DNA from 3 places in the Streptomyces sp. NPDC091377 genome. Region 1 is predicted to be linked to each of the others. Evidence: riboswitches for the same ligand, from Rfam matches in the RefSeq annotation. Region 1 holds a riboswitch; each other region holds the start of a gene.

The links. A riboswitch is a leader RNA that binds a small molecule or an ion and turns the genes downstream of it on or off. The one in region 1 is predicted to bind thiamine pyrophosphate.
Region 2: linked by a shared signal. The riboswitch ahead of ACIQNG_RS24285 (thiamine ABC transporter substrate binding subunit) and the one ahead of thiC (phosphomethylpyrimidine synthase ThiC) in region 1 are both predicted to bind thiamine pyrophosphate.
Region 3: linked by a shared signal. The riboswitch ahead of thiO (glycine oxidase ThiO) and the one ahead of thiC (phosphomethylpyrimidine synthase ThiC) in region 1 are both predicted to bind thiamine pyrophosphate.

What each region holds. Positions count from the first base shown of each region.
Region 1 is NZ_JBIVUE010000008.1:209,927-219,822, reverse strand. Features, by position in the region: gene ACIQNG_RS19920 (SsgA family sporulation/cell division regulator) at 1-5, shown strand, start outside; gene ACIQNG_RS19915 (YibE/F family protein) at 345-1,676, opposite strand; TPP riboswitch at 2,348-2,537, shown strand; gene thiC (phosphomethylpyrimidine synthase ThiC) at 2,530-4,332, shown strand; gene ACIQNG_RS19905 (tetratricopeptide repeat protein) at 4,411-5,703, opposite strand; gene ACIQNG_RS19900 (ATP-binding protein) at 5,961-6,527, shown strand; gene ACIQNG_RS19895 (GntR family transcriptional regulator) at 7,563-8,342, opposite strand; gene ACIQNG_RS19890 (hypothetical protein) at 8,508-8,858, shown strand; gene ACIQNG_RS19885 (FtsK/SpoIIIE domain-containing protein) at 8,858-9,896, shown strand, end outside.
Region 2 is NZ_JBIVUE010000011.1:218,933-228,828, forward strand. Features, by position in the region: gene frr (ribosome recycling factor) at 1-140, shown strand, start outside; gene ACIQNG_RS24265 (phosphatidate cytidylyltransferase) at 140-1,342, shown strand; gene ACIQNG_RS24270 (hypothetical protein) at 1,454-2,164, shown strand; gene ACIQNG_RS24275 (hypothetical protein) at 2,825-3,316, opposite strand; gene rlmN (23S rRNA (adenine(2503)-C(2))-methyltransferase RlmN) at 3,427-4,533, shown strand; TPP riboswitch at 4,555-4,673, shown strand; gene ACIQNG_RS24285 (thiamine ABC transporter substrate binding subunit) at 4,754-5,842, shown strand; gene ACIQNG_RS24290 (ABC transporter permease) at 5,818-7,494, shown strand; gene ACIQNG_RS24295 (ABC transporter ATP-binding protein) at 7,496-8,596, shown strand; gene ACIQNG_RS24300 (maleylpyruvate isomerase family mycothiol-dependent enzyme) at 8,606-9,403, shown strand; gene ACIQNG_RS24305 (LAETG motif-containing sortase-dependent surface protein) at 9,509-9,896, opposite strand, start outside.
Region 3 is NZ_JBIVUE010000017.1:131,629-141,524, reverse strand. Features, by position in the region: gene ACIQNG_RS30480 (phytoene desaturase family protein) at 1-569, shown strand, start outside; gene ACIQNG_RS30475 (hypothetical protein) at 597-1,592, opposite strand; gene metF (methylenetetrahydrofolate reductase [NAD(P)H]) at 1,649-2,572, opposite strand; gene thiE (thiamine phosphate synthase) at 2,910-3,557, opposite strand; gene ACIQNG_RS30460 (Rv2175c family DNA-binding protein) at 3,716-4,081, opposite strand; gene ACIQNG_RS30455 (NAD(P)/FAD-dependent oxidoreductase) at 4,222-5,397, opposite strand; TPP riboswitch at 5,693-5,804, shown strand; gene thiO (glycine oxidase ThiO) at 5,802-7,028, shown strand; gene thiS (sulfur carrier protein ThiS) at 7,025-7,249, shown strand; gene ACIQNG_RS30440 (thiazole synthase) at 7,253-8,047, shown strand; gene pknB (Stk1 family PASTA domain-containing Ser/Thr kinase) at 8,283-9,896, shown strand, end outside.

The DNA.
Region 1 (9,896 bases):
GTTGAACCTACGACGGCCAGGGTGGCGGAACGCTTCCTCAGCCGACGTCGGAGGGGCCGGGGCGGGGCTCGATCGGGCCTCGGGGGGTTGGCAGGAACGGTTCTTCGAGGACGGAGCGGGTGAGAACCCTCTTGCCCGTCCCACCGCTCTTCCGCCGTCCTCCCGCCGCCCTTCGCCTCCCGCCGCCCGCTCGCCGCTTGCCCCCTCTCCCGCTCCCTCCCGCCTCCCGTCGCCCGCTCGGCCGCATGCCCTCTAGCCCGTTGGCTCCGGCCTTCCACCGCCCTCTCGCCCCGTCGCTCCCCGCCGCCCGCTTGCCCCGTCGCTTCCCCGCCGCCCGCTCGCCCTCAGCGCTTTCGGCGGCGCCCCCGGCCCCCGCGGCTCGGGGCGTTCGGGATGCTCGGAGGGCGCCCGCCCGGGGCCATGGGCCCTTGCCCCGCGGTGCCCTGTCCGGTCGCGCCCTGCCCCGCCGCCCCGGCGGGCACCGTCTGTCCCTTGAGCCCCGCTCGTCCCAGCAGCCCGGCCGGCCGGCTCCGCCCTTCCGCCGTCGACGGACGGTCGGCCGAGACGACCAGAGCCGCGAGGGCCGTCGTCACCGGCACGGAGGCCACGAGCCCGATCGAACCCACCAGAGTCCGCACGATCTCCTGGGCGACCAACTCACTGTTGGCGACCGTCCCCATGCTGCTCTGCGCGATCGAGAAGAGCAGCAGCAGCGGGAGCGCGGCACCGGCGTAGGCGAGGACGAGGGTGTTGACGACCGAGGCGATGTGGTCGCGGCCGATCCGGATGCCGGCCCGGTACAGGCCCTTCCAGCCCATCGTGGGGTTGGCCTCGTGCAACTCCCAGACCGCCGAGGTCTGGGTGACCGTCACATCGTCCAGCACACCCAGCGAGCCGATGATGACACCGGCCAGCAGCAGACCGCTCATGTCGATGGACGGGTACAGGCCGTGGATCAGACCGGTGTTGTCGTCCGTGTCCCCGCTGAGCGCGGCCCAGCCGATGAAGAGCAGACCGAGTACGCCGATGAGCAGCAACGAGATCAGCGTGCCCAGCACCGCGACCGAGGTTCTCGCCGACAGCCCATGGCACAGATACAGGGCGATCAGCATGATGGCGCTCGCCCCGACCACCGCCACGACCAGCGGATTCGAGCCCTGGAGGATGGCGGGCAGGATGAAGAAGTTCAGAATCATGAAGCTGATCGCCAGTGCGACCAGCGCCATCACACCACGCATCCGCCCCACGACCACGACGGCCAGCGCGAAGATCCCGGCGAGCAGGGCCAGGGGGACCCGCCGGTTGATGTCCGTCACCGAGTACTGCAGGTCCTTCGGTGCCGAGGGTTCGTAGGCGACGATGACCTTCTGGTCCTGCTCCAACTGGCGGGACTGGTCGGGCTGGACGATCTCCGTGAACGTACGGCCCTTCTCGTCACCGGTGTCCACCCGGATCGTCGCCCGCTTGCAGGTGCCGTTGGCCTGTTGCACGGCGGAGGAACCCTCGGCGGTGGAGGTGTCGCCGGTCGGGGTGCCTCCGGAGGCGTTCACCGACGCGCAGTCCACCCGCTCGACCCTGGTGACCGTGGCGTCGTGCGTCTGCCGGTCGAACCCGACCCCCGTGCGCTCGTGCGGCGGCGCACCGCCCGGCCACAGCATCCCCAGCCCGACCAGCACGGCCGCGGCGAACGGGAGCAGGATGGCCGCGATGATCTTCCGTAGGTGGAGGGAGACCGGGGCCGCCGGGCCGTGACTGTGACTGTGGCCCTGGGAGTGACCGTGCCCACCGCCATGCCCCGGCCCCTTCCCCTCACCGTGCCCCGACCCCTTCCCCTCACCGGGCCCGGGTCCCTGCCCACCGCCCTGCCCGGGTCCCTGCCCACCACCGTGCCCGGGTCCCTGCCCGGCCTGGTGCCCACCGTGCCCCCCGTGGCCGCTCTGCCCGCTCTCCCCGCTCGGCGCGCTCTGCGCGCTCTGCGCGTCCTGCCAGCCGCCGTGTCCGCCCTGCCTGTCGCCATGGCCGCCGGCCTCACGCTCACCCCTGAACTGCTGCCCCGGTGGGCGGCGGAAGTCCTGTGGAGGCTGACGGAAGTCCTGTGCGGGCTGACGGAAATCCTGTGCCGGGTGAGGCGTACCGCCGTCGTGGCCGTGTCCGCCGGGGCGCGGCACCTGGCCGCGCGAGGCTCCGGGGCCGTTGCCGGCACCGGCACCGGAAGACGTGCCTGGGCCATGGGGCGGTTCAGGCGACGGATACGAGGGATCCTGCGGTGTGGTCACCGACCGATCATCGCAAGAACGGAAGACCCCCTCTGTTCACCGCGCCCGAATTGACGCTAGCGTGGAGGCACCTTTGTACACGCGGGAGCTCGGAGCACCGGGCTGAGAGGGCGCTGACCTTCGTCTTCGCGATGTTTCACGTGGAACATCACTCGTCCTGAGTGATGTATCCCATGGAACGCCGACAGACGGAAGCCGCTGCGTCGACCGCCGAACCTGTTACCGGGTAATGCCGGCGTAGGGAGTAGGTCTCATGACCATCAAGGACACAAGCACGCCTGCCTCCACGCGGTCCTCCAGCGACGAGGAGGCCGGGAAGTCCATCGGCTGGCACAAGGCGTACGTCGAGGGCTCACGCCCCGATCTGCGGGTGCCGGTCCGCCAGGTGCACCTCACCAACGGGCAGTCGGTCACCCTGTACGACACCTCCGGCCCGTACACCGATCCGCTGGTCGAAACCGACGTCCGCAGGGGACTGACACCGCTGCGGGAGAACTGGATCATCGCCCGCGGTGACACCGAGGAGTACGCGGGCCGCCCCGTCCGCCCCGAGGACGACGGCATCAAGCACACCTCGCCGCGCGGTGGACTGCGTAACCTCGACGCGGTCTTCCCCGGCCGCCCCCGTCAGCCGCGCCGCAGCCGGGACGGCGGCGCGGTCACTCAGCTCGCCTATGCGCGCCGGGGTGAGATCACGCCGGAGATGGAGTACGTGGCCCTCCGGGAGAACGTCTCGCCCGAGGTCGTCCGTGAGGAGATCGCGGCGGGACGGGCCGTGCTGCCCGCCAACATCAACCACCCGGAGATCGAGCCGATGATCATCGGCAAGCGGTTCCTGGTGAAGGTCAACGCCAACATCGGCAACTCGGCGGTGACCTCCTCCATCGAGGAAGAGGTCGACAAGATGACCTGGGCGACCCGCTGGGGCGCCGACACGGTCATGGACCTCTCCACCGGCCGCAATATCCACACCACCCGTGAATGGGTGCTGCGCAACTCCCCCGTCCCCATCGGCACGGTCCCCCTCTACCAGGCCCTGGAGAAGGTCGACGGCCGGGCCGAGGAGCTGAACTGGGAGATCTACCGGGACACGGTGGTCGAACAGGCCGAGCAGGGCGTGGACTACATGACCGTCCACGCGGGCGTCCGCCTGCCGTACGTCCCGCTGACCGCGAACCGCAAGACCGGCATCGTCTCGCGCGGCGGCTCGATCATGGCGGCATGGTGCCTGGCCCACCACAGGGAGTCGTTCCTCTACGAGAACTTCGAGGAGCTCTGCGAAATTCTCGCCGCCTACGACATCACCTACTCGCTGGGTGACGGGCTGCGGCCGGGCTCCATCGCGGACGCCAACGACGAGGCGCAGTTCGCGGAGTTGCGCACGCTCGGCGAACTCAACCGGATCGCCAAAAGTTTCCACGTACAGACCATGATCGAAGGCCCGGGGCACGTCCCGATGCACAAGATCAAGGAGAACATCGATCTTCAGCAGGAGATCTGCGAAGAGGCCCCGTTCTACACGCTCGGCCCGCTGACCACGGACGTGGCGCCGGCGTACGACCACATCACCTCCGGCATCGGCGCCGCGATGATCGCCTGGTGGGGCACGGCCATGCTCTGCTACGTCACCCCCAAGGAGCACCTCGGCCTGCCCAACCGCGACGACGTCAAGACCGGCGTCATCACCTACAAGATCGCCGCTCACGCCGCCGACCTCGCCAAGGGGCACCCAGGAGCCCAGGAGTGGGACGACGCGCTGTCCGACGCCCGCTTCGAGTTCCGGTGGGAGGACCAGTTCAACCTGGCCCTCGACCCCGACACGGCCCGCGAGTTCCACGACGAGACCCTGCCGGCGGAGCCCGCCAAGACGGCCCACTTCTGCTCCATGTGCGGCCCGAAGTTCTGCAGCATGAAAATTAGCCAAAGCATCACACGGCAGTTTGGTGGTGCGGCGGCTGAGGGGGCGTCACCTGAGGAGGTCGCTGAGGGGATGCTTCAGAAGTCCAAGGAGTTCGCTGAGGCGGGGAACCGGGTGTACCTACCGCTCGCCGACTGAGGCCCGGCTGATCTGAAATGCCCTGCGCTCCCGATCTTGTTCTACCTGGATCGGGAGCGCGGGCTTTCCTCCGACAGCTCAGAACGGAAGCTCGGGCTTGGAGGCACCCCGCTTGATGGTCCGCACCCGTTCGTGGAAGTCCCGTGTGGAGGCTTCACGCGGGTACCGGGCGCGCAGTTCGTTGTCCAGCTCGTCAGCGACTAAAAGGAGGGATGGGAGCGACTTGCGGTCGGCCTCCAGGGCTGTTGTGCCCATGCCGATTGCCTCTTCTACGTCGCCGGTTCGGGCGGCGGCCACTCCGAGGGTGAGGCGGGCCTCGGCTGCTCGCATGGGTGAGATCTCGGTGCCGTCGGGGCCTGTGCTGATCCGGATGACCGAGCGGGCGTGGGCGGCGGCGCGTTCGTCGTCTCCGAGTAGACGGTAGGCGTCCATCTCGTAGAAGTCCCACTTGTCCGGGTCGATGATGAAGTGGTGTTCCGGGTGATCGGGCTTGGGCAGTCGGTCAAGGCGGGCTCGCCCGGCGTCCAGGGAATCCCGTACCAGGCGGGCATCCCCCATGCGGGCTGCGGCGCGGGCCTTGTGCGCGTAGAGCTGGACGCCCACAGAGTGGGTCTGGTCCGCCACATGCCCGGCCTCCACTGCGGTGAGCATGTCTTGCCAGCGGCTCTGGGTGAGGGCGAACCAGGCTTCGATCTCCCAGGCCCATGCCTTTATCTCGCCGTGCCCGGCCTCCTTGCCGATCCGCAGTGCGGCGGCCTTGCTGAGGTTGGCGGCCTCGCGCTGGCCTCGGTCGTACTGGACACATGCGTTCAGCAGGAAGAGCCATCCGGCGTCCACGAGTAGCTCGCGGTGCTGGCGGAGGGTCGTACGGCCTTCGAGTTGCTTGGTGACGTAGTGAAGGCCGTTGCGGGTCCGCTCGTGGAGGTAGTCGGCGTCTGCGTACGGATAGGCGCGGGCCAGTTGATCAATGCCCTGCTCGATCGACTCCAGGGCGGCGCTGTTGATGCTGGACATCTCCGTGCGCCTGAGCAACTCGGCGACATCCCAGAGTCCGGCTCCGCCCTGGGCGATCAGTGCGCTGGGGTCGTCCGGTGTGGATATCGAGGATGACCGGTCCTTTTCCCATGGGCGCGGGGCGAGTCCTGCGAGATGACCGGGGATCCGTAGGCCGTCCACCACTTCAAGGATCTTGGTGAACTGAGTGATCCGTGGTCGCACGCCTTTGCCATCGGTTTCGGGGCGGGCCATCTTGCCGATGTGTTCGCGCTTGTAGTTGACCGCCTCGGCGATCTTGGCGTAGCTGATGCCACCGTGGATCTTGGCGAGTCTGAAGACTTCGCCGAAGTCGTGGCTGGCGATCGCGGACCGCACGTCTGCACGTTCCAGCACATGCGGCGGTAGAGCTGCCGGTGTCGGTGCTACTTCGGCCATCCCACTTCCCCATGGTGAATGGACCTGCCGGATCTTCTCGCCTGATCCGCTCTCTCGATCTTCGCTTCCCGGTCTCTCCCGCGAGTGTACCCAGGAGGGGGGTCCCCAAGAGGGGGGAGCGACAGCCGGTACGAGGGGTGCACCCTCGGGTCACCCTGTCGGGATGGCCTCGGCAGACGAGACCTGAGACGGATGCCATGGACGCGAAGAAGGCGCGAGGGCATGAGCACATGACAGAGGAGCTAGACGCGTACGCGCACTGGTTCGCCGCGCCTGTTCCGGCGTCGGGCGGGCACTTCCTCTCCTTGACGCTCCTTGCCGAGTTCCCCAACACGGGTCAGGTGGCGCGCGACATGACGGGCGCGTTCCTCATGCGTGTGGGCGCCGGTGAAGCCGTGGACGATGCCCGGCTGATCGTTTCCGAACTGATCGGCAACGTCGTGAACCACGTGGTGCCGGACCGCCGTCGCGCACGTCCCGGCGGAAACCGGCACATCAACGTGCTGTTCAAGGTGTGGCCGAAGTGGCTGTTCATCGGAGTCTCCGACGAAGACTCGGCGCCCCCGCTCCTCCCGATGGGTGACACCTTCTCGCCTGGCCTGATGCTGGAGCTGGCGGAAGCGGTCGTACCCGACAACGGCCGTGGTCTGTTGATCGTTCAGCGACTGGCGTCGGCGGTCTGGTGGACACCGGAGGACAGGGGCGGCAAGACCGTGTGGTGTCGGCTCGACCGGGACGGCGGTGTACGAGACACCCCCTCCTGACGATCTCCGGGCTGTCGCTTCACGCCTCTGTTCTCAGGAGCGGGCGACAGACCCGGGCTGAGGGGCGATCCCTTCAGCGGACGGGCGTGGCCTCCTGAGTTCGCCGAGTTCCCCACTCGGCTCCAGAGGACCGCGCTTCACAACCGAAGACCGAGACCGGGCCACCCCGTCAGCCCTGGAAAGCGAAGGGTGGCCCGGCTGGGAACACGGCGGTCCCCGGTGCCTGATGGTACCGGGGCCGTCGTGCTGCGTTTTGGCCTTGGCCCAAGGAAGTTGACGATCCGTTACTCAGATCAGGGTTGAGGTGGACAGGGTGGCTGGCTCCGGTGAGGAGTGGCTGAACGACGGTCTCGATGTGGCAGGTGCAAACGCCGGGCTCTGGCTGTCCGGTGTGGATTACATGGCGGGGTGGCGTGATGCGCGTGAGGCTGCTGATCGGCTGAACCGGGGTCTTCTGTCGGTGGGTTTCGAGCTGTCCGCGGTGCGGGCCGTCGCATCGACGGACGAGACCGGGCGGGGGGTCGTACGGCTGTCGGGGCGGCCTGGTGCGGTCGAACGGCTCGCCCGACTTCTTGAGGGTGTCCGTGATCACGGGGGTGCGGTGTGAGGGGGCTGCCTGCCGGTGGGGGCGGCGTGCGGCCGGCGGCCTCTGGTCTCCTGGGGGCGGACTCGTGCGGTGCTGGTGCTCGTGGGCCCTGCGCAATCCCTGCCGCGTTCGATGCCTCGGCCACGGAAAGTCAGCCACGACGATGCGGTGCGGCGGTCGGGCTGGTGCGCGTGTGCCTCGCTCAGCCACCCCCTGGGAGCAACCACGCCTTCTCGCTCTTGGGCGGTGGGGGCGGTGCCGCCCGGCACTCGGCACCGATGGCTGGGCGGCTCCTCTTGCTTCCGGGTGTGCTGTGGTGTGGGCCGTCGGGCGACCGGACGGGACCGGCGGTCACGCCGCATGCCCGGCCGGGGCGGCCGGGCGGCCCGGCGCGCCTGCGGCGCGCCCTTGAGGAAGTGAAGACTGTTTCGACCGATGCCGGTTGTTCCTCAGGTGCGGGTGCGTCGGGTGGGCTGCTCGTCGGCGGTGATCCGGTAGGCGGCTTCGGAGCGGTCGGCTCCGATGCGGAGTTCTTCGAGGATCAGGGGCCGGTCGTCGGTGCCGTGCGTGGTGCGGGTGATGTGCAGGACCGGGGTGGCGTCGGGGAGACGGAGTGCGGTGCGTTCGTCGGGCAGGGGCATGCGGGCCCGTACGGTCTCCGTCCAGGTGAGCGGGTGCCCGGCCTCGGTGAGCATCTGGTAGATCGCGGCCGGTTGCCTGTGCGGTTCCTCCGCGAGCAGGGGGACCGCTTCGGCCACTTCGAAGGGGATCAGGGTGCGGTGCATGGCGCGCGTCCCGGTGGCGGGGTCGGTGAGCAGGCGGTCACAGCCGAACAGGGCTTCCTCCGCTTCGAGTCCGAGGGATCGGCCGGTGGTCTTCGTGGTGTGCGTGCGGTACGTGCTCGGCTGCTCCGCCTCGTCCCAGACCTCCCCGCCCGGCATCACGTACGTGCCCTCGCTGGTGCGGCTGATGCGGCGTTGGAGGGTGAGGCGCGGCTGGCCGGTGGAGCGCACGAAGCTGCCCTTGCCGTGGCGTACGTCCACCAGTCCTTCCGCCCGCAGTGCCGCGATGGCGTTGCGGACCGTGGGGCGGGAGACGCTGTAGCGGGCCATGAGCTGGGCTTCGGACGGGAGCAGGGATTCGGGGGCGAACTCGCCGTTGAGGATCGCTTCCCGGATGGCGGCGGCCACCTGCTGGTAGAGGGCTCCTGGGCGCTGGATCTCCGACATGGCGGCTTCTCCGGGTTGAGGTCGTAGGCACGTCGCACACGCGACGTCACTCGTCAGCATAAGTAGTTGCACTCTCGCCGTACAAGGCTCCATAGTCATAACTCGTAAGGACAAGTGACGTCAGGACTAGCCTGTCGTCGTGACCGGCCAGGGAGGCCAACCACCATGCAGTCCATTCCCGTGGACACGGCGCGGCTCGGCGTACTGCGGTGCGCCATCGCGCCCGAAGCGAAGTTCAGCAATGCGGAGACACAGGAGGTGAAGCGGGACCGGGACGGCAACCCGGTGTGGACCGTCGCCGTCACCGTGCGGCAGGACCGGCGGCGGATCTCCGTCATCGAGATCGCCGTCAGCGGACAGCCCAAAGGCATCGAGGAAGGACAGACCGTCAAGGTCACCGGGCTGACCGCGTTCGCCTGGGCCATGGGCGACCGCCACGGCGTCAGCTTCCGCGCCGACACCATCACACCCCTTCAAGGCGGAACCGCTGCCCAGGGCAAGGGCGGTGACGCGTGATGGGGGCCATCCTGCTCGCCCTCGGCCTGGCCGTGCTCGCCTGGGCGCTCGTGATCGGTGACCTGATGCACCAGCACCGCCCGGCCTTGCACTGGTACGTCGTCGGCTACCCGGTGACCGCGTGCCGGGTCGTCTTCACCTGGCGCAGGGTCGCCGTCCTCAACGACTTAGCGGTGTCCCGGCTCCCGGCACGCACGCTGATCGGGCATCTGCTGGTCAAGGGCGATCCGGTCCGGCCGGTCGCTCCCCGGATGTCGTTCCCGTCCGCGACCCGGCTCGGGCTGGCCGTGACCGTACGGCTGCACGCAGGGCAGACCCCTGCGACGTACCTGAAGGCGGCGGACGCCCTCACCCACGCATGGAAGGTCCACGCCGTGCGTGTCACCTCGCCCGAACGCGGCCTGGTCCTGCTCACCGCGACAGCATCAGATCCGCTCCAGCGGCCCGGCCTGGCCACCGCACCGCCCGAACTCCTCTCGGCCCTGATCGGCGTCATGGAAACCGGCGGCGCGTGGGTGCTGAACCTGCGCCTGGTGCCGCACTGGCTGATCGTCGGCGCCACCCGCTCGGGCAAGTCGACCCTGCTCGCCCGCCTCATCGCCGAACTCGCCCCGCAACCCGTCGCCCTGGTCGGCGTCGACTGCAAGGGCGGCATGGAACTCGGCCTGTTCACCGGACGGCTGTCCGCGCTGGCCACTTCCCGCCGCGAGGCGGTGGCCGTACTGGCGGCACTCGTCATCGACATGCAGGACCGGATGAGCGCCTGCCGGTCGGCCGGAGTCCGCTCGGTCTGGGAGCTGCCGGACAAGCTCCGCCCGGTGCCGGTCGTCGTGATCGTGGACGAGATCGCGGAACTGTACCTGTCCGACGGCACCCGAGAGGGAAAGGCCGAAGCCGAACAGTGCTCCACCCTGCTCCTGCGCCTCGCGCAGCTCGGGGCGGCACTCGGCATCCACCTGGTGGTGGCCGGACAGCGCGTCGGCTCCGACCTCGGCCCCGGCGTCACCGCGCTGCGGGCCCAGCTCGCGGGCCGCATCT
Region 2 (9,896 bases), on a different contig from region 1:
ACAAGATGGTCAAGGACGGCGAGGTCGGTGAGGACGAGGGCCGCCGCGCGGAGAAGGAACTCGACGACACCACCGCCAAGTACGTCGCCCAGGTGGACGAGCTTCTCAAGCACAAGGAAGCGGAGCTGCTCGAAGTCTGATGAACGACTCTTCCTGGGGGGCGCCGCCCGGGACCGGGCAGACCGGGTACTGGGGGCCCACCGAGCACGGACCCGCCCAAGGGGCTGCCCCGGCGGGTCCCGCGTACGATGCGCAACAGGCGCAGCACACTCGCCCCATGCCCATCGTGCCCGACCTGCCCGCGTACGGCGGTGACCAGGATGAGGACCGGGGGACCGCTCGGCTGAGCGGCCCCCTGTTCCGTGAGGAGACCTCCCCCGCCGCCGCGTCGTACACGTACCCCGACGAGACGTACCGCAACGAGCCGTTCCGCGACGAGACCCCGTCGGCGCAGCCGCCTGCGGCGGCGCCGCAGAATCCGGAGCCCATGCCCGACGCCCCGCAGCCGGCGCCCGCACCGCAGAAGAAGAGCGCGGGCCGGGATCTGAGCGCGGCCATAGGGGTCGGTGTCGGGCTCGGCGCGGTCATCGTCGCGTCGTTGTTCTTCGTCAAGGTCGTGTTCGTCGGCGTGATAGTCGTCGCCGTCGTCGTCGGGCTGTGGGAGCTGACCCGGCGGCTGGAGGAGCGCAAGGGGATCAAGGCGCCGCTGGTACCGCTCGCGGTCGGCGGCGCGGCCATGGTGGTCGCCGGGTACGCCCGGGGCCCCGAGGGCGCCTGGGTCGCCATGGCGCTCACCGCGCTCGCCGTATTGGTCTGGCGGATGACCGAACCGCCCGAGGGCTATCTGAAGGACGTCACCGCCGGGGTCTTCGCCGCGTTCTACGTCCCGTTCCTGGCCACGTTCGTCGCGCTGCTGCTCACCGCCGACGACGGGGCGCAGCGGGTACTGACGTTCCTGCTGCTCACCGTCGTCAGCGACACCGGGGCCTACGCGATCGGCTGGCGGTTCGGCAAGCACAAGCTCGCGCCGCGGATCAGCCCCGGCAAGACCCGTGAGGGCCTGTTCGGCGCGGTCGCCTTCGCGATGGTGGCGGGCGCGCTGTGCATGGAGTTCCTGATCGACGGCGGCACCTGGTGGCAGGGGCTGCTGCTGGGCCTCGCGGTCGCCGCCAGCGCCACGCTGGGCGACCTCGGGGAGTCCATGATCAAGCGGGACCTCGGTATCAAGGACATGGGCACGCTGCTGCCAGGCCACGGCGGGATCATGGACCGGCTGGACTCGCTGCTGCCCACGGCGCCGGTGGTGTGGCTGCTGATGGTGCTGTTCGTGGGGTCCGGCTGACCGGAGCCGGTTTCGGGCAGCGGCGTCACGACCGCTCGGAATCACCCCTTCCGTACTTATGATCCCCATCTGGGGGGACGGGGCGACGGAGGAACGGAAGGGGTGGCGTGCATGCCGGGGCGGGACGCAGGCTGGGAACGGGAGACGGCCGAGCTGGCCGGCTCCATCCGTGACGACATCCGCGTCACGCTGGGGGAGACCGACGAGACCCATCGCGATCTGGCGGAGCTGCGCCAGCAGCTCGCGCTCGAAATGGCCGAGACCGAGGTGATGCTCGGCGGGGGCGACGGGCTGCCCCTCGCGTCGGCCCGCGCGCAGTTGTCCTCGGCCGGGAGCGTGCTGGCCCGGGCCGAGGGGGTGTCCCGGGAGTACCTCACGTCCCGCACCCGGGTGTCCGCCCATCCCGAGTACGTCGCCGGTGCCGCGCCCTCCCCCGACCTCGACGTGCTGATGGGGCTCTTCGACGCGCTCGTGGAGCAGTCGGAGGCGATGGCCGGGATCATGGACGCCCTGGCCGGGGCGATCGAATGCGTCCTCGACCTCCAGGAGTGGCTGGAGCGGCTCCAGGAGGAGCTGGCCCCGCTGCGGGAACGCGCCCACGCCACGCTCCGCGCCACTCAGGCCGAACTCTCGGCGACCGAGGGTTCCCCGGGCTGGCCCGCCCGCCGGAGCCGCCTCATAGCCCTGACCGGACGCCTGACCGCCCTGGACGAGGGCCGCGTGCGGGCCTTCCCGGACCGCGGCCCGGCGAGCCTGTACGAGGACGTCGAACGCGAACTGTCGACCCTGCGCGCGGAAAACGCCCGCGGCGACTGGACCTGACCCAACAACCGGGCTCCCCCTGGAGCCCAGGCCCGCGGCAATCGGGCTGCCCCCCCCGGAGGGCCGGGTCCCTCCCTCTCGGCGGTCCGGCCCCCTCTCGGCGGTCCGCCTTCCTCCTCGGGTTCGGCAGCCGACCCGCCGGCCGATGCCGGGCCCGGCGCTCGTGCCCGCCCCGGCCCAGGCAACGGGCGCGACGAGCACACCTGGGGCCACCGGGCCGGGCCCGGCGGTCGGGCCCCGGCGGTCGGGCCCCGGCGGTCGGGCTTTCCCCGGCAGCCGACCCGTCGGCCGGTGCTGCGCCCGGAGTCTGCGCCGGTCCCGGCCGAGGTCACGGGGCGCGACGAAAGCGCCCGGTGCGACAGGGATCGACCCGGCGGTCGGCCTTCACCCCGGCGATCAGGTTCCCCCGACGATCAGGCCCCCCCGGCATTCGGGCCCCCCGGCATTCGGGCTCCCCCCCCCCGGGAGGTCGGGCCCCACCCCAGAGATCGGGCCCCGGCGATCGGGCCCTCCGACCGGCCACCCGGCGTTCGGCCCCGCCGTTCGCTGCAGCCGTCCAGCCCCCCGGCGTTCGCCCCCCGCCCCGCCATCCCCCCGGCCCCAGAGGTAGCCCCCGTCCCGAAGCCGCCCCCCGCCCCAGAAGCCGCCCCCCACCCCACGTCAGTACTCCACCCGGCGTTTGAGGGCGCCTCGGCCCAGGTCTTTGCGGATTTCGGAGCGTAAGGTCTGGAGGGCTTCCGCGTAGGAGTTCGATGCCTGCATGTATTCGGGGCTGTGGGCGTCGTGGCCCGCGGCGACGGCGTTGCGTTTGCTGCGGAGGGTGATGAACAGGTCGTTCGCCATGTGCACGACCGCTTCCGGGGCGAGCAGGATGAGTCGTTCGCGGGCGGAGTAGAGGCCGCTGGAGCGGAACGCCTCGCGGGCCTGCGGGCGCCACTCGGCCTCCGGGACCTGGTTGATCCGCAGGGCCAGGGTCCGGATCGCCCCGCTGGACTCGTGCAGCGCGTCGATGAACGTGATGTACGCCTCGGCCCGCGAGCGCCGGCCCTCCTGGTCGTAGCTGCTGCGCACCCTCAGCCGCTCCAGGGAGAACGCGCTACCGGCACCGACCAGCGTCCCCAAGAGCGTGCCGGCCACGGGAATCCAGTCCATGGCACCCCTTGCCAAGAGGATAGGGGCGTCCGAGGCCGCCGCCATAGCCTTGTGCGGGGTCCTCGTCGGCGAGTTTGTCGTACGAATTGATCTGCGACACTGGGAGGGTTATGCCTGCACCCGGAGAACTCACCTTTGTCGCGCCGCGCGGAGCCAAGAAGCCGCCGCGGCACCTCGCCGACCTCTCGCCCGCCGAGCGCAAGGACGCGGTGGCGGAGATCGGGGAGAAGCCGTTCCGCGCCAAGCAGCTGTCGCAGCACTACTTCGCCCGGTACGCGCACGACCCCGAGCAGTGGACGGACATCCCGGCCGGGGCGCGGGAGCGGCTGCGGGAGGCGTTGCTGCCCGAGCTGATGACCGTCGTACGGCATCTCTCCACGGACCAGGGGACCACCCGCAAGACGCTCTGGCGGCTGTTCGACGGGACGCTCGTGGAGTCGGTGCTGATGCGGTACCCGGACCGGGTCACCATGTGCATCAGCTCACAGGCGGGCTGCGGGATGAACTGCCCGTTCTGCGCGACCGGGCAGGCGGGGCTGGACCGCAACCTGTCCACCGCGGAGATCGTCCACCAGATCGTCGACGGGATGCGGGCGCTGCGGGACGGGGAGGTGCCCGGGGGCCCGGCGCGGCTGTCCAACATCGTCTTCATGGGGATGGGGGAGCCGCTCGCCAACTACAAGCGGGTCGTGGCCGCCATCCGCGCGCTGACCGACCCCGCCCCGGACGGGGTGGGGCTGTCGCAGCGCGGGATCACCGTGTCGACCGTGGGCCTGGTGCCCGCGATCCACCGGTTCTCCGACGAGGGGTTCAAGTGCCGCCTCGCCATCTCGCTGCACGCGCCCGACGACGAACTGCGGGACACCCTCGTCCCCGTCAACACGCGCTGGAAGGTGCGTGAGGTGCTGGACGCCGGGTTCGAGTACGCGGAGCGGTCCGGGCGGCGGCTGTCCATCGAGTACGCGCTGATCCGGGACATCAACGACCAGGCGTGGCGCGGGGACCGGCTCGGGCGGCTGCTCAAGGGGCGGCCCGTGCATGTGAACCTGATCCCGCTCAACCCGACGCCCGGCTCCAAGTGGACCGCGTCCCGGCCCGAGGACGAGCGGGCGTTCGTGGAGGCCATCGCCGCGCACGGGGTGCCGGTCACGGTCCGCGACACCCGGGGGCAGGAGATCGACGGGGCCTGCGGTCAGCTCGCGGCGACCGAGCGGTAGGATCCAAGCACCCATATCTTCATATTCCGACAGGGGAGCGCCACAGCGCTGAGAGTGCGGCAGCCAGAACGATGGCGGGCCGCAGACCCTCTGAACCTCGCCCAGGTCATTCTGGGTAGGGAGATCGGTCGTCGCTCATGCTGTTGCGCCCTGCCCGGAGGCACGGAACCTCCCGGCGGGGCCGCGTCTCTTCCTGGAACGTCCCAGGAGGAAAACACCGGTGAACACCAAGACCCTCGTGGCCGCGGCCGTCGGGCTGGGCCTGGTCACGCTGTCCGCGTGCGGCTCGTCGTCCGGGTCGTCGCCCGGCTCCGGCGGCGACGGGGACTCCAAGACCGTCACGCTCGTCAGCCACAACTCGTGGGCCGTCTCCAAGGACGTGCTCGCCGACTTCGAGAAGCAGTCCGGCCTCCAGGTCAAGGTGCTGGAGGACGGCGACGCCGGAGCCGCCGTCAACAAGGCCGTCCTCACCAAGGACAACCCCCAGGGCGACGTCTTCTTCGGCGTCGACAACACCCTGCTCTCCCGCGCCCTCGACAACGGGCTCTTCCAGCCGTACGAGGCGAAGGGCGCCGACACCGTCCGGGCCGCCTACCGCGCCGACGCGACCGGGCACCGGGTCACCCCGGTCGACACCGGCGACATCTGCGTCAACTACGACAAGGCGTACTTCAGCGAGCGCGACCTCGCCCCGCCCCGGACCTTCGACGACCTGATAGAGCCCGCCTACAAGGACCTGCTCGTCACCGAGAACGCCTCCACCTCCTCGCCCGGCCTCGGCTTCCTGCTGGGCACGGCCGCGCAGTACGGCGACGACGGCTGGCAGGACTACTGGAAGAAGCTCACCGACAACGGCGTCAAGGTGGTCGACAGCTGGGAGTCGGCGTACAACGAGGAGTTCTCCGGCTCGGCCGGCGGCAAGAAGGCGGGGGGCGACCGCCCGCTGGTGGTGTCGTACGCCTCCTCCCCGCCCGTCGAGGTCGTCTACGCCGACCCGCAGCCGAAGACCGCGCCCACCGGGGTCGTGGACGGCACCTGCTTCCGGCAGATCGAGTACGCGGGACTGCTCAGCAACGCGGAGAACGCCGAGGGCGGCAAGGCGCTCCTCGACTTCCTGATCGGCAAGCGGTTCCAGGAGGACATGCCGCTGAACATGTTCGTGTACCCGGTGGTCGAGGGCGCCCGGGTGCCCGAGGTGTTCGCGCAGCACGGGCCGCAGGCGAAGGACCCCGAGACCATGGACCCGGCGAAGATCGCCGACCACCGCGACGACTGGGTCAAGGCGTGGACGTCGCTCGTCCTGAGGTGAGCCCGGCGGGCCGGACCCGGGGCCGCGGGGGCGCCCTGCGGCTGGGGCTGCTCGCCCTGCCCCTCGCGTTCTTCGCCCTCTTCTTCGCCTACCCCGTCGCCGCGATCCTCGCCCGCGGGCTGAAGGTCGACGGGGTCTGGCAGGCGGGGCGGCTGTGGGAGGTGCTGGGGCAGTCGGACATCCGGCAGGTGCTGTGGTTCACCACCTGGCAGGCGCTGGCGTCCACCGCCCTGACCCTGCTGATCGCGCTGCCCGGCGCGTATGTCTTCGCCCGCCTGGACTTCCCGGGCAAGCAGGTGCTGCGGGCCGTGGTCACCGTCCCGTTCGTGCTGCCGACGGTCGTCGTCGGTACGGCGTTCCTGGCGGTGGCCGGGCGCGGCGGACTGCTGGACGAGCTGTGGGGCGTACGGCTCGACACCACCGTGTGGGCGATCCTGTTCGCGCATGTCTTCTTCAACTACGCGGTCGTCGTCCGGACCGTCGGCGGGCTCTGGTCCCAGCTCGACCCGCGGCAGGAGGAGGCGGCGCGGATGCTGGGCGCCTCGCCGCTCGCGGCCTGGCGCCGGGTCACCCTGCCCGCCCTCGGGCCGGCCGTGGCCGCCGCCGCGCTGATGGTGTTCCTGTTCACCTTCACCTCCTTCGGTGTGGTGCGGATCCTCGGCGGACCGGCCTTCTCCACCCTGGAGGTGGAGATCTACCGGCAGACCTCCGAACTCTTCGATCTGTCCACGGCCGCCGTGCTGACGGTGATCCAGTTCGTCGCCGTGGGCGCGATCCTCGCCGTGCACGCCTGGACCGTACGGCGCCGGGAGAGCGCCCTGCGGCTGGTGGACCCGGCGATGACGGCCCGGCCCCCGCGCGGGGCCCGGCAGCGGGCGCTGCTGGCCGGGGTCCTGGTGAGCGTCCTCGTCCTGATCCTGCTGCCGCTCGGGGTGCTGGTGCGGCGCTCGCTGGACGCGCCCGGGTTCGGCTACTACCGGGCGCTGGCTTCGGCGGAGTCCGAGGTGTTCCTGGTGCCGCCGATCCACGCGATCGGCAACTCGCTGGCGTACGCGGCAGCCGCCACCGCCATCGCCGTACTCGTCGGCGCGCTGGCCGCGGCGGCGCTGGCGCGGCGGGACGCCGGGCGGTGGATGCGCGGCTTCGACGCGCTGCTGATGCTGCCGCTCGGGGTGTCCGCGGTGACCGTCGGCTTCGGTTTCCTGATCGCGCTGGACGAGCCGCCGCTGGATCTGCGGGCGACCTGGATCCTGGTGCCGCTCGCCCAGGCGCTGGTGGGCGTGCCGTTCGTCGTACGGATCATGCTGCCGGTGCTGCGGGCGGTGGACGTACGGCTGCGGGAGGCGGCGGCCGTGCTCGGGGCGTCGCCGTGGCGGGTGTGGCGGGAGGTGGATCTGCCGCTGGTGCGGCGGGCGGTGCTGGTCGCGGCCGGGTTCGCGTTCGCGGTGTCGCTGGGCGAGTTCGGGGCGACCGTGTTCATCGCCCGGCCCGACAACCCGACGCTGCCGGTGGCCGTGGCGAAGCTGGCGGGGCGGCCCGGGGACCTCAACTACGGCCAGGCGATGGCCCTTTCGACGATTCTGATGGTGGTGTGCGCGGTGGCGCTGCTGGTGCTGGAGCGGCTGCGGACGGACCGGAGCGGGGAGTTCTGAGATGAGGGAGGTTCCGGTGCCGCTGCTGCGGCTGGAGGGGGCGACCGTACGGCTCGGTGGGCGGGTGGTGCTGGACGCCGTGGACCTGGCGGTCGTGGGCCACGAGACCGTGTGTGTGCTCGGGCCGAGCGGCAGTGGCAAGTCGACGCTGCTGCGGGCGGTCGCCGGGCTCCAGCCGCTGGACGCCGGGCGGGTGCTGCTGGAGGGCCGGGACCAGGCCGGGGTGCCCGCGCACCGGCGGGAGATCGGGCTGATGTTCCAGGACCATCAGCTCTTCCCGCAGCGGGACGTGGCCGGGAACGTGGCGTTCGGGCCCCGGATGCGCGGGGCGTCACGGGGCGAACAGCGGGCGCGGGTCGCGGAGTTGCTGGAGCTGGTCGGGCTGCCGGGGGCGGCGGGCCGGGCGGTGGCCGCGCTGTCCGGGGGCGAGCAGCAGCGGGTGGCGCTCGCGCGGGCGCTGGCGCCCGGTCCGCGGCTGCTGATGCTGGACGAGCCGCTCGGACAGCTCGACCGCTCGCTGCGGGAGCGGCTGGTGGTGGAACTGCGGGAGCTGTTCGGGCGGTTGGGGACGACGGTGCTGGCCGTCACCCACGACCAGGGCGAGGCGTTCGCGCTCGCCGACCGGGTGGTGGTGATGCGGGAGGGGCGCATCGCCCAGTCCGGTACGCCGCTGGAGGTGTGGCAGCGGCCGGCGGACGCGTTCGTGGCGCGTTTCCTCGGCTTCGACAATGTGGTGCCGGGCATGGTGAGCGGGCGGGTCGCGGTCACGGAGTGGGGGAAGCTGCCGGTGCCGGAGGGGTCGGCGCAGGGGGCCGTGGACGTGCTGGTGCGGCCGGCCGGGGTCCGGCTGGCGGGTGCGGGACCCGGTGGGGCCGGTGGACCCGGTGGGGCCGGTGGGGTCGGAGGGGCGGGGCCGCGGTGCGTGGTGGTCGCCCGTACCTTCAAGGGCACCCATGTCGCCGTCCGGCTGCGGCCCGAGGACGGCGGGGCGTCGCTGGAGGCGGCGTGCGCGCTGCGGGACGCGCCCGAGGTGGGGGACGTGGTCGGGGTGGATTTCGACGCGGCGGAAATCGTGGTGCTCGCGGGGGCGGCCCGATCGTAGGGTGCGGCCATGACTCACCTCCCTCATGACCGCTACTGCGACGAGATCACCCACCAGGCGGAGCAGTTCAGGGCGCTGCTGAAGGCACCCGGCGCCGATCTGTCGGCGACCGTGCCGACGTGCCCGGACTGGACCCTGGAACAGCTGACCCGGCATCTGGGGGGTGCGCTGCGCTGGATCGAGTTGATGGTGCGGACCCGGGCGCAGGAGCAGGTGCCGGAGGAGCGGGTGCCGCTGGGCGGGGGACCGCAGGAGCGGGGGGATCTCGCGGCGCTGGACGCGTGGTTCGCCGAGAGCGCGGCGGCGGTCGTCGCGGCCCTGCGGGAGGCCGGGCCCGACGCGCAGGTGTGGAGCTGGGCCGGGGTGTTCACCGCCGGGTTCTGGGCGCGGCGGGTGACCCATGAGATCACCGTGCACCGGGCCGACGCGGCGCTCACCGTGGGCGTGCCCTACGAGGTCGCCGCGGACGTCGCCGCCGACGCGATCGACGAGTGGCTGGACATCGTGACGTTCGTCCAGCGCCATGAGCCGCACGACGCCGCCGCCGAACTGCGCGGCGGGGGGCGGAGCCTCCACCTCCACGCGACCGACGCGCCGGGGCTGGACGCCGAGTGGGTGATCGAGCTGGCCGAGGCCGGGGTGGAGTGGCGCCGGGGGCACGAGAGGGCGACGGTCGCCCTGCGCGGGCCGCTGACGCAGGTGCTGCTCGCGTTCTACCGGCGGGTGCCGCTGGAGAGCGGGGACCTGGAGGTCGTGGGCGAGCGGGAGGTGCTGGACTTCTGGCTGGAGCGGGCCACGTTCGGGTGAACCGGCGGACGGCCCGCCCCCACGACCGTGGGGACGGGCCGCCGGTCCGCTCCGGGGGGTCCGGACGGTCCGCTCCTGGGGGTCCGGACGGCCCGCTCCGGGGGGTCAGCCGTTGTCCTTGGCCCCCCGGCGGCGGAAGCCGAGGAAGACAGCGGCACCGCCGACGGCGACCAGGGCCGCCGCGATCCCGGCGATCATCCCGGTGTTGGAACCGGCGCCGGTCTCCGCGAGGTGGGACTCACCGGCCGGGGACGGCGCGTTGCTCGCGGTCTCCACGGGAGCGCTCGCGCTCTGCTCCGGGGACGACGGCGACGGGGTCGGGGTCTGGGACTCCCCCGGCGTGGACTCCGAGGGCGTCGGGGTCGGCGTGGGAGTGGGCGTCGGGGTGGGCGTGCTGTCCGTCGCGCACGGCGTGGACGGGGTGACCAGGTTGGGCTTGATGTCCTCGTCCACCTGATCGCCGGCCTTGACGTGGACCCGGTACTCGGCGCCC
Region 3 (9,896 bases), on a different contig from region 1:
GGCTGCCCAGTCGGCTGACGGTGCTGCTGGCGCTGCGCGGCGGGCGTCCCGAAGGCACCGCGCACCGGACGGTGGTGCACGCCGGTGACCGGGACGCCGAGCTGGCGTTCGTGTTCGGCTCAGCGCCCGCCGTCGAGAGCGGGCTCACGGTGACCGTGCTGCGGCCGGACGACCCGGAGTCGGTGCCGGACGCCGGGCATGAGGCCGTGACGCTCACCGCCACCGTCCCGGCCGGGAGAACCCAGGACACCGAGGCGCTCGCCGAACAGCTCGTCACCGTCGCCGAGCGCGCGCTTCCCGGACTGCGCGAGCGGCTGCTGTGGCGGGAGGTGCGGACCCCGGCCGATGTGGCGGAGGCGACCGGCGCGCCGGGGGGTGCCGTTCCGGCACCGGCCCTGGCGGCGGCCGAGGGGCGGCTGCTCCATCCGGCGAACTCCACGGCCCTGCCCGGTCTGTTCGCCGTCGGCGGCTGGTCCCACCCCGGCGGCGGTCTCCCGCACGCGGGGATGTCGGGCACGCTGGTGGCCGGACTGATCGTGGAGGGCCCGGAGTTCCGCGGCTCCCGGTGACCGGAGCGAGACCGGGACCGGGAGGGATCAGTACTGGTAGCGCTCGTCGTAGCCGCTGCTCTGCGGCTGTCCGTCCCCCTGGTACGGGTACGGCTGCTCCGGCGGGAGTTCGCCGCCGTACTGGTCGTCGGTGTTGCGCTGCTGGGGGACCCAGACGCCGCCGGGCGGGGTGCCGTCGGGGTAGCCCGCGCCGTACTGGTCCTGGCTGTAGCCCTGCTGGTCGTACGACTGCTGGGGGTAGCCGCCGGTGTCGTAGCCGGACCCGGAGTCGTAGGTGGGCTGGCCGATGTACGGATCGGAGTAGGCGGGGTACGGCTGCTGCTGGCCGTCGCCGTCATAGCCGTACGACTGTTGTCCGTAGCCGGAGTAGCCCTCGTAGCCGTAGGTCTGGTCGGCGCCCTGCGCGGTCGCTGCGTACTGGTCCTGGGGCTGCTGGGCGTAGGACCCGGTGTCGTCGTAGACGCCGTAGGAACCGGTGTCGTCGGGCATCGGCTGGGGCTGGTAGATGGCGTTGCCGTCGGCGGACGGGTCGGTGCCGTGCGCGGGGGTGAAGATGTCGTCGCGCTCGTAGTCGTCCCGCGTCTGTCCGAAGGCGTCCTCGGCCTGCGCGTACTCGTCCTGGGCCCGGCCGTACCCGTCGGCGGGCCGGCCCTGGTCGCCCTCGCCCGCGGCGTAGGTGTCGGCGTCCGGGTCGGGGCCGTCCAGCGCCGGGTCGTGGTGCGCGGGCTCGCCGCGGCGACGCTTGCTGCCGCCGCCCAGGCCCTCGCCGCGCCCCCGGACCGCCCAGCCCGCGGCGAAGCCGCGGCGGAACGACAGGGTGACGTAGGTCTGTCCGATCGCGAACGCGATGGCGCCCAGGCCGATCACGAAGACCGACGGGATGAGCACACCGACGACCACGCCGAGGAAGCCCGCGAAGGCGAGCAACCGCCAGCGCAGCCGCGCCTTGTACTGCAACAGCACCTCGCCGAGCAGCCACAACGCGACTACTCCGAACGCGATGTAGAGGACCGTCCAGCCCATGTACGCCCCTCTCCCTGTGGCCGCTTCGCAGTGTGTCGTACGCGAGTGCGACCGGTCTAGGCCCGCGGGGGACGGTGCAGGCCCAGGTTCTCGTAAATTTCCAGCGTCGCCGTGGAGTTGTTCAGCGTGATGAAGTGCAACCCCGGGACACCCTCGTCCAGCAGCCGCGCGCAGAACTCCGTGGCGAACTCGATCCCCATGGAGCGTACAGCCGCCGGATCGTCTTTCGCTGTGAGGATCCGCTCTTTCCACGTGGACGGGAGGTGAGCATTGCTGAGCTGGGGGAGGCGTTCGAGCATCCGGACGCTGGTCACCGGCATGACCTCGGGAATCACCGGGGTGTCGCAGCCGGCCGCGGCGACCCGGTCGCGCAGCCTCAGATACGACTCCGGCTCGAAGAACATCTGCGTGATGGCGTAGTCGGCGCCGGCGCGGCACTTGGCCACGAAGTGCGCGACATCGCTGTCCCAGTCGACCGAGCGCGGGTGCATCTCCGGAAACGCGGCGACGCCCACGCAGAAGTCGCCGGACTCCTTGATGAGCCGGACCAGTTCGGCGGCGTACATCAGGCCCTGCGGGTGGGCGACCCACTCGCCCATCGGGTCGCCGGGCGGGTCGCCGCGCAGGGCGAGCATGTTGCGGATGCCGGCGTCGGCGAACTGGCCGATCACATTGCGCAGCTCGGTGAGGGAGTGGTCGACCGCGGTGAGATGGGCCACCGGGGTGAGTGTGGTGTCGGCGACGATCTGCTCGGTCTCCCGGACCGTGCTGGCGCGCGTGGAACCGCCGGCGCCGTAGGTCACCGAGACGAAGTCGGGGGCGACCGCCTCGACCCTGCGCAGCGCCTCCCACAGACTCCGCTCGCCCTTGGCGGTCTTCGGCGCGTAGAACTCGAACGAGTACGTCTTCTTGCCGGTGGCGAGCATGTCGCGCACGGTGCGGGCGCGGTCTGTGCGGGTGGACGCGGTTCCGAAGGCCATACGGGCAGGTTAGTGGCGGCCCGGCGGCGCCCCAACCGGAGACCGGAAATTTGCCCGATTTGCCTCCTTCGTGTCCACCCCTTGGACACTCCATGGCCGAAATCCGCACGTCAGGGCTGGCCCGGACCACATACCGGGACGCCACGGTGCACATTCCGAGACGGGAGGGGCCGGTGGGTGTCCCCCGGAGGTGCGGCGGCCTCCCCGCCGGTGGGCGGGGCCGTCAGCCGCCCGGGGTCGTCGCCGGATCATCCCGGGGTCATCGCCGGATCATCCCCGGGGTCATCGCCGGATCCATCCCGGGGTCATCCCCAGAGCGTCTCCAGAGCATCCCGTGTCATCCCTGCCGCAGCCGCTTGGCGAACTCCCCCGCCGCCGCGCCCGGGTCGTCCGCCTCGGTGATCGCCCGGACCACCACGACCCGGCGGGCGCCCGCCTCCCACACCTGGTCGAAGGTGCCGAGGTCGATGCCGCCGATCGCGAACCATGGCCGGTCGGTGCCCAGCCCGGCCGTGTGGCGCACCAGGTCCAGGCCCGGGGCGTGGCGGCCGGGCTTGGTGGGGGTCGGCCAGCAGGGGCCGGTGCAGAAGTAGTCCACGCCCTGCTGCACGGCCGCCGCCGACGCCTCGTCCTCGGCGTGGGTGGAGCGGCCGATCAGGACGTCGTCGCCGAGGATCGCGCGGGCGGCGGGCACGGGCAGGTCGCCCTGCCCGAGGTGGAGCACGGCGGCACCGGCGGCGTGGGCGACGTCCGCGCGGTCGTTGACCGCGAGCAGTCTGCCGTGCCGCGCGCAGGCGTCGGCGAACACCGCGAGGTGCTCCAGCTCCTCGGCCGCCTCCATGCCCTTGTCCCGGAGCTGCACGATGTCGACGCCCCCGGCGAGGACGGCGTCGAGGAACTCCGGCAGATCGCCCTGGCTCCTGCGCGCGTCCGTGCACAGATACAGCCGGGCGTCGGCGAGCCGCTCGCGTGCGGTGTCGGGCATGTGCGGGTCCCCCCAGGGATCGTCGGGGCGGTCACCCGGGCGACCGCCCCCTTCGGCCTGCTGTGTGAACTGTCTGCTGTGTGAACTGACTGCTGTCTGAACTGTCTGAACGGTCTGCCGTCTGAACTGTCTGTGGTCCGACTGCCTGTGTCGTCCGACTAGACGGCGAGCGCCTGGGCGCGGCGCTTCACCTCCGTGCCGCGGTTCTCGCTCAGCGCCTGCGCGGGGGTGCCGGGCAGGGACGGGTCGGGGGTGAACAGCCACTCAAGCATCTCTTCGACCGTGAAGCCGTCGTCCCGCAGGAGCGTCAAGGTTCCGGACAGGCCCTTGACCACTTTGTCCCCGTCGATGAAGGCGGCGGGGACGTGCAGCGCGCGGTTCTCACCACGGCGTACGGCGATCAGCTGGCCCTCCTTGACCAGTTGCCGCACGCGGGTCACCTCGACGTCGAACTGTTCGGCGATGTCGGGGAGGGTCAGCCACGCGGGGACGAGAGCATCGATCTTTGCGTCAATCTCGGTCACGTCTCCAAGACTGCCATCTGGGACTGACAGCCGGTAGCCGAGCCGCGTCCGGGCGGAGGCACTCCGGGCGCGCTCCCGTGCCCTCCGACGCCCCCGGGAGCGCCCGGGATCCGCCCGGGATCCGCCGGTCGGAGCGGCTCTCAGCCCGTCACCGTGGCCGACTTCAAGGGTTTCGTCGGGTCCGCCAGCCGTTCCGGGTCCAGCGCGGCGCCGCTCTCGATCAGCCGCCGGCCCTGGGCCAGATCCCTCGGGCGGCCCACCGCCAGGAGGGCGACGAGACGATTCTCACGCAGCCAGCACACCGACCAGGCGGGGCCGTCCGGGTCGCCGCGCCACAGGGTGGTGTCGGCGCCCCGGTGGTGGCCGGCGTACTGCACGAAGCGGCCGAACTGCTCGGACCAGAAGTACGGCACCGGGTCGTAGACGGCGTCGGTCAGCTCGCCCTCGACGATGTGCGCGGCGACCGTGCGGGGCCCCTGGAGGGCGTTGTCCCAGTGGTGGATCAGCAGCCGCTCGCCGTAGCGGGCGGACGGGAAGGAGGCGCAGTCGCCGACGGCGTGGACGTCGGGGACGGAGGTGCGCAGCCGGGCGTCGGCGACGACCTCGCCGTAGGCGCCCAGCGCGATGCCGGAGTCCGCGAGCCAGGCCGTGGCGGGGCGGGCGCCGACCCCGACGACGACCGCGCCGGCGGCGATCCGGGTGCCGTCGTCCAGGACGACCGCGCCGGGCTCGACCCGCTCCACGCGCGCGTGGGTGCGCAGAACGGTGCCGCTGTCGGCGTACCAGGCGGCCATCGGCGCGGCCACCTCGGCGGGCAGCGCCCCGGCGAGCGGACGGTCGGCGGCCTCCACGACGGTCACCGCGCAGCCCGCCTCGCGCGCGGCGGTGGCGAACTCGGCGCCGATCCAGCCCGCGCCGACCACCACGATGTCGTGCTGGGCGGCGAGGACCGGGCGCAGCCGGGCGGCGTCGTCCAGGGTGCGCAGCAGATGCACGCCGGGCACGCCCTCGGTGCCCGGCAGCCGGATCGGTTCGGCGCCGGTGGCCAGCACCAGGGCGTCGTAGGGCACGGGGCCGGCCTCGGTGTCCAGCTGGTGCTCCGCGGTGCGGACGCCGGTCACCTCGCGGCCGAGTCTCAGGTCGATGTCGAGGGACTCGAAGTCGACGTCGAAGGCGGAGTCCTCGGCCTTGCCGAGCAGGACGGCCTTGGAGAGCGGGGGGCGGTCGTAGGGCTGATGGGGTTCCGCGCCGATCAGGGTCACGGTGCCGGTGAAGCCCTGTTCGCGCAGTGCCACCGCGGTCTGCACACCGGCCATGCCGGCGCCCACCACGACCACGCGCCGCGGCCCCGTCGCCGCTGTTCGCCCTCTGTCGTCGCTCACCTGATCACCATAGTCAGGTGCCGAACGGACCGTCAGCGGGTGCGCGCGCGTGACATCCCGCACACCACCCGGCCGCAGGGAACGCACGGCGCGCTCGGTGCGCTCGGCGTGCTCGGCGTGCTCGGTGCGCTCGGTGCGCTCGGTGCGCTCGGCGGCGGACCTACCGAAAGTCCGTCGCGGGTGCGGGCTCTCTTACAGAGGCACGGGACCAAGAGCTAGGCTGCCCGTGTAAAGCACTCGCGGGAGCCCGGACGCACCGGGCTGAGAGGGAGGCTGGCGGCCTCCGACCGTACGAACCTGATCCGGGTCATGCCGGCGAAGGGAGGGGCTGAACGCCCGTGTCGTCCTCCACGCACCGCACCACCCCGTCCGCCCGTACGTCCGCCCGAGCACCCGCTCGTCCGTCCGGCAGCGCGTCGGACGTCCTCGTCGTCGGGGGCGGGATCATCGGTCTGGTCACGGCCTGGCGGACCGCCCGGCGCGGGCTCGCCACGGCCGTCGTGGACCCCGAACCCGGCGGCGGCGCCGCCCAGGTGGCGGCCGGGATGCTCGCCGCCGTCACGGAACTGCACTACGGCGAACAGACCCTGCTCGGCCTCAATCTGGCCTCGGCCCGCCGCTATCCGGAGTTCACGGCCGAGCTGAGCGACCTCACCGGGCAGGATCTCGGGTACCGCCGCTGCGGGACGCTCGCGGTCGCGCTGGACGCCGACGACCGCGCCCACCTGCGGGAACTGCACGCCCTCCAGCAGCGCTCGGGGCTGGAGTCGCAGTGGCTGTCCGGGCGGGAGTGCCGCCGCCTGGAGCCGATGCTCGCGCCGGGTGTCCGCGGCGGGCTGCGGGTCGACGGGGATCACCAGATCGACCCGAGACGGCTCACGGCGGCCCTTGTGGCGGCCTGTGAGCGCTCCGGAGTGGTCTTCCACCGGGAGTGGGCCGAACGGCTCGTCACGGCCCGGGAGCGGGCCACGGGGATCGTCACCCGCGACGGCACCGCGCTGGCGGCCGGCCAGGTGGTGCTCGCCGCCGGGAGCCTCAGCGGGCGCCTCGCGGGCGTCCCGGACGCCGTACGGCCTCCCGTGCGGCCGGTGAAGGGGCAGGTGCTGCGGCTCACCGTCCCGCGCGCGTACGCCCCGTTCCTGAACCGGACCGTCCGCGCCGTCGTCCGCGGCAGCCAGGTCTATCTGGTGCCGCGCGAGAACGGCGAACTCGTCGTCGGCGCCACCAGCGAGGAACTGGGCTGGGACACCACGGTGACCGCGGGCGGTGTCTACGAGCTGCTGCGCGACGCCCACGAACTGGTCCCCGGCATCACCGAACTGCCCCTGACGGAGACCCGCGCGGGACTGCGCCCCGGCTCCCCCGACAACGCGCCGCTGCTCGGCCCGACCGAGCTGCCCGGACTGCTGCTGGCCACCGGGCACTACCGCAACGGGGTGCTGCTGACCCCGGTCACCGGGGACTCGCTGGCGCACGCCCTGGTCACCGGTGAACTGCCCGAGGAAGCCCGCCCCTTCACGCCCCGGCGGTTCACCGCCGCAGCCCTCCTGGAGCAGCCCGTATGAACACCCGGCTCACGGTGTCCGTCACCATCTCCGTCAACGGGGAGCCCCGCGAGGTGGCTCCCGGCACGGCGCTCGACGCCCTGGTGCGCGCCCTCGCCCCGGCGCCCTCCGGGGTGGCCGCCGCCGTCAACGAGACCGTCGTCCCGCGGGGCCAGTGGCCCACGACCGCCCTGAGCGAGGGCGACCGGGTCGAGGTCCTCACCGCCGTCCAAGGAGGCTGACCCATGGCCGACGATCCCTTCGTCCTCGGCGGTACGTCCTTCTCCTCCCGGCTGATCATGGGCACGGGCGGGGCGCCCAGCCTGGACGTCCTGGAACGCGCGCTGGTGGCGTCCGGCACCGAGCTGACCACGGTCGCCATGCGGCGGGTCAACGCCGCGGTGCACGGCTCGGTGCTGTCGGTCCTGGAGCGGCTCGGCATCCGGGTGCTGCCCAACACGGCGGGCTGCTTCACCGCCGGTGAGGCCGTGCTGACCGCCCGGCTGGCCCGCGAGGCGCTCGGCACCGACCTGGTGAAGCTGGAGGTCATCGCCGACGAGCGGACCCTGCTGCCGGACCCGATCGAGCTGCTGGAGGCCGCCGAGACGCTGGTGGAGGACGGCTTCACCGTGCTGCCGTACACCAACGACGACCCGGTCCTGGCCCGGAAGCTGGAGGACGCGGGCTGTGCGGCGATCATGCCGCTGGGCTCCCCCATCGGCTCCGGGCTCGGTATCCGCAACCCGCACAACTTCCAGCTGATCGTGGAGCACGCGCGCGTACCGGTGATCCTGGACGCGGGCGCGGGCACCGCCTCGGACGCGGCGCTGGCGATGGAGCTGGGCTGCGCGGGGGTGATGCTGGCGTCGGCGGTCACCCGCGCCCAGGAACCGGTGCTGATGGCGGACGCCATGCGGCACGCGGTGGAGGCGGGCCGGCTGGCCCGCCGCGCGGGCCGGATCCCGAAGCGGCACTTCGCGGAAGCCTCCTCCCCGCAGGAGGGCCGCGCCCACCTGGACCCGGAACGGCCGGCGTTCTAGGGTCTGCCGTTCGGATCAGCCCGGCGACGCGGCGTCGGCGACCGACGACAACGCGGCTGGGGGTGCCCCCACGCCTTGGGGCAGTGGGGGAGCGTGCCGGAACCGCGACGCCGGGATGATCCCGCACGACGGGCCCCGGCGGTCGCTCTCCGGCCGGGTCACAGCTCTGCTGCAGTCCGTCACCGGGGCGGTGGAGCGGGCGGGGCTGTCGGTGGCGGCTCGTAGACTCACCTGCGTGGACACGACCCTCCAGGACCCTCTGATCGGGCAGTTGCTCGACGGCCGGTACCGCGTCGAGGCGCGGATCGCGGTCGGCGGGATGGCCACGGTCTACCGGGCCGTGGACACCCGCCTCGACCGGGTGCTCGCGCTGAAGGTGATGCACCCGACGCTGGCCGCGGACGGCACCTTCGTCGACCGGTTCATCCGGGAGGCCAAGTCCGTCGCCCGGCTCGCCCACCCGAACGTGGTGCAGGTCTTCGACCAGGGCACCGACGGGTCGTACGTCTATCTCGCCATGGAGTACGTCGCCGGCTGCACCCTGCGGGACGTGCTGCGCGAGCGCGGGGCGCTCCAGCCGCGGGCCGCGCTGGACATCCTGGAGCCGGTGCTGGCCGCGCTGGGCGCCGCCCACCGCGCGGGGTTCGTGCACCGCGACATGAAGCCGGAGAACGTCCTGATAGGGGACGACGGCCGGGTGAAGGTCGCCGACTTCGGCCTGGTGCGGTCGGTGGACGCGGCGACCGCCACCACCGGCACGGTGCTCGGCACGGTCTCCTATCTCGCCCCGGAGCAGATCGAGCACGGCACGGCCGACGCGCGCGTGGACGTGTACGCGTGCGGTGTCGTGCTGTTCGAGATGCTCACCGGTGGCAAGCCGCACGCCGGGCAGACTCCCGCGCAGGTCCTGTACAAGCACATCCACGACGACGTCCCGCCGCCCTCCGCGCGCGTGCCGGGGCTGGCGTACGAGCTGGACGAACTGGTGGCCACGGCGACCGCGCGCAACGCGGACGTCCGGCCGTACGACGCGGTGGCGCTGCTCGCGCGCGTGCGCGAGGCGCGGGCAGCGCTGAGCGAGGCCCAGCTCGACGCGGTGCCGCCGCAGGCCACCTCGGCGGAGCACGACAATGCCGAGGACCGTACGAGTGTGATCCCCCGTTCGCTGACCGTGCCCCGGCCGCTGCCGGTGAACGAGGACCACGCCGACCACGCGGGCTACGCGGACGGCGCGGCCGAACCGGCGGGGTTCCGGCACACCAGCAGGCTGGCGGCCACGCCGCCCCCTCCCCCGCGCCGGCGCACACCCCGGCAGCGGCGGGCGACGCTCACCGTGATCGCGGCGGTGCTGCTGGTGTTCGGGCTCGGCACGGGCGTCTGGTACATCAACTCGGGCCAGTTCACCGAGGTGCCCCGGGTGCTGGGGCAGTCCGAGGCCGAGGCGCGGGACCGGCTGACGGAGGCGGGCCTGGACGTGGGCGAGGTGAAGCACGCCTTCAGCGACGCCTACGAGCGGGGCACGGTGATGGGCACCGACCCGGAGCCGGGCCACCGGATCCGGCAGAACGACGCGGTGGGCATCACCGTGTCCGACGGCCCGGAGACCGTGCGGGTGCCCGATCTCCAGGGGATGGCGCTGGACCGGGCGAAGGACCTGCTCAAGGAGGAGGGCCTGGAGCCGGGCATGGTCACCCGCGAGTTCCACGCCACGGTGGCCAAGGGGTCGGTGGTCCGCAGCGAGCCGACCGGCGGCACCGAGCGGCGCGCGGGTTCGGCGGTCGCCCTGGTCGTCAGCAAGGGCAGCCCGGTGGACGTCCCGGACGTCACCGGGGAGGAGCTGGAGAGCGCC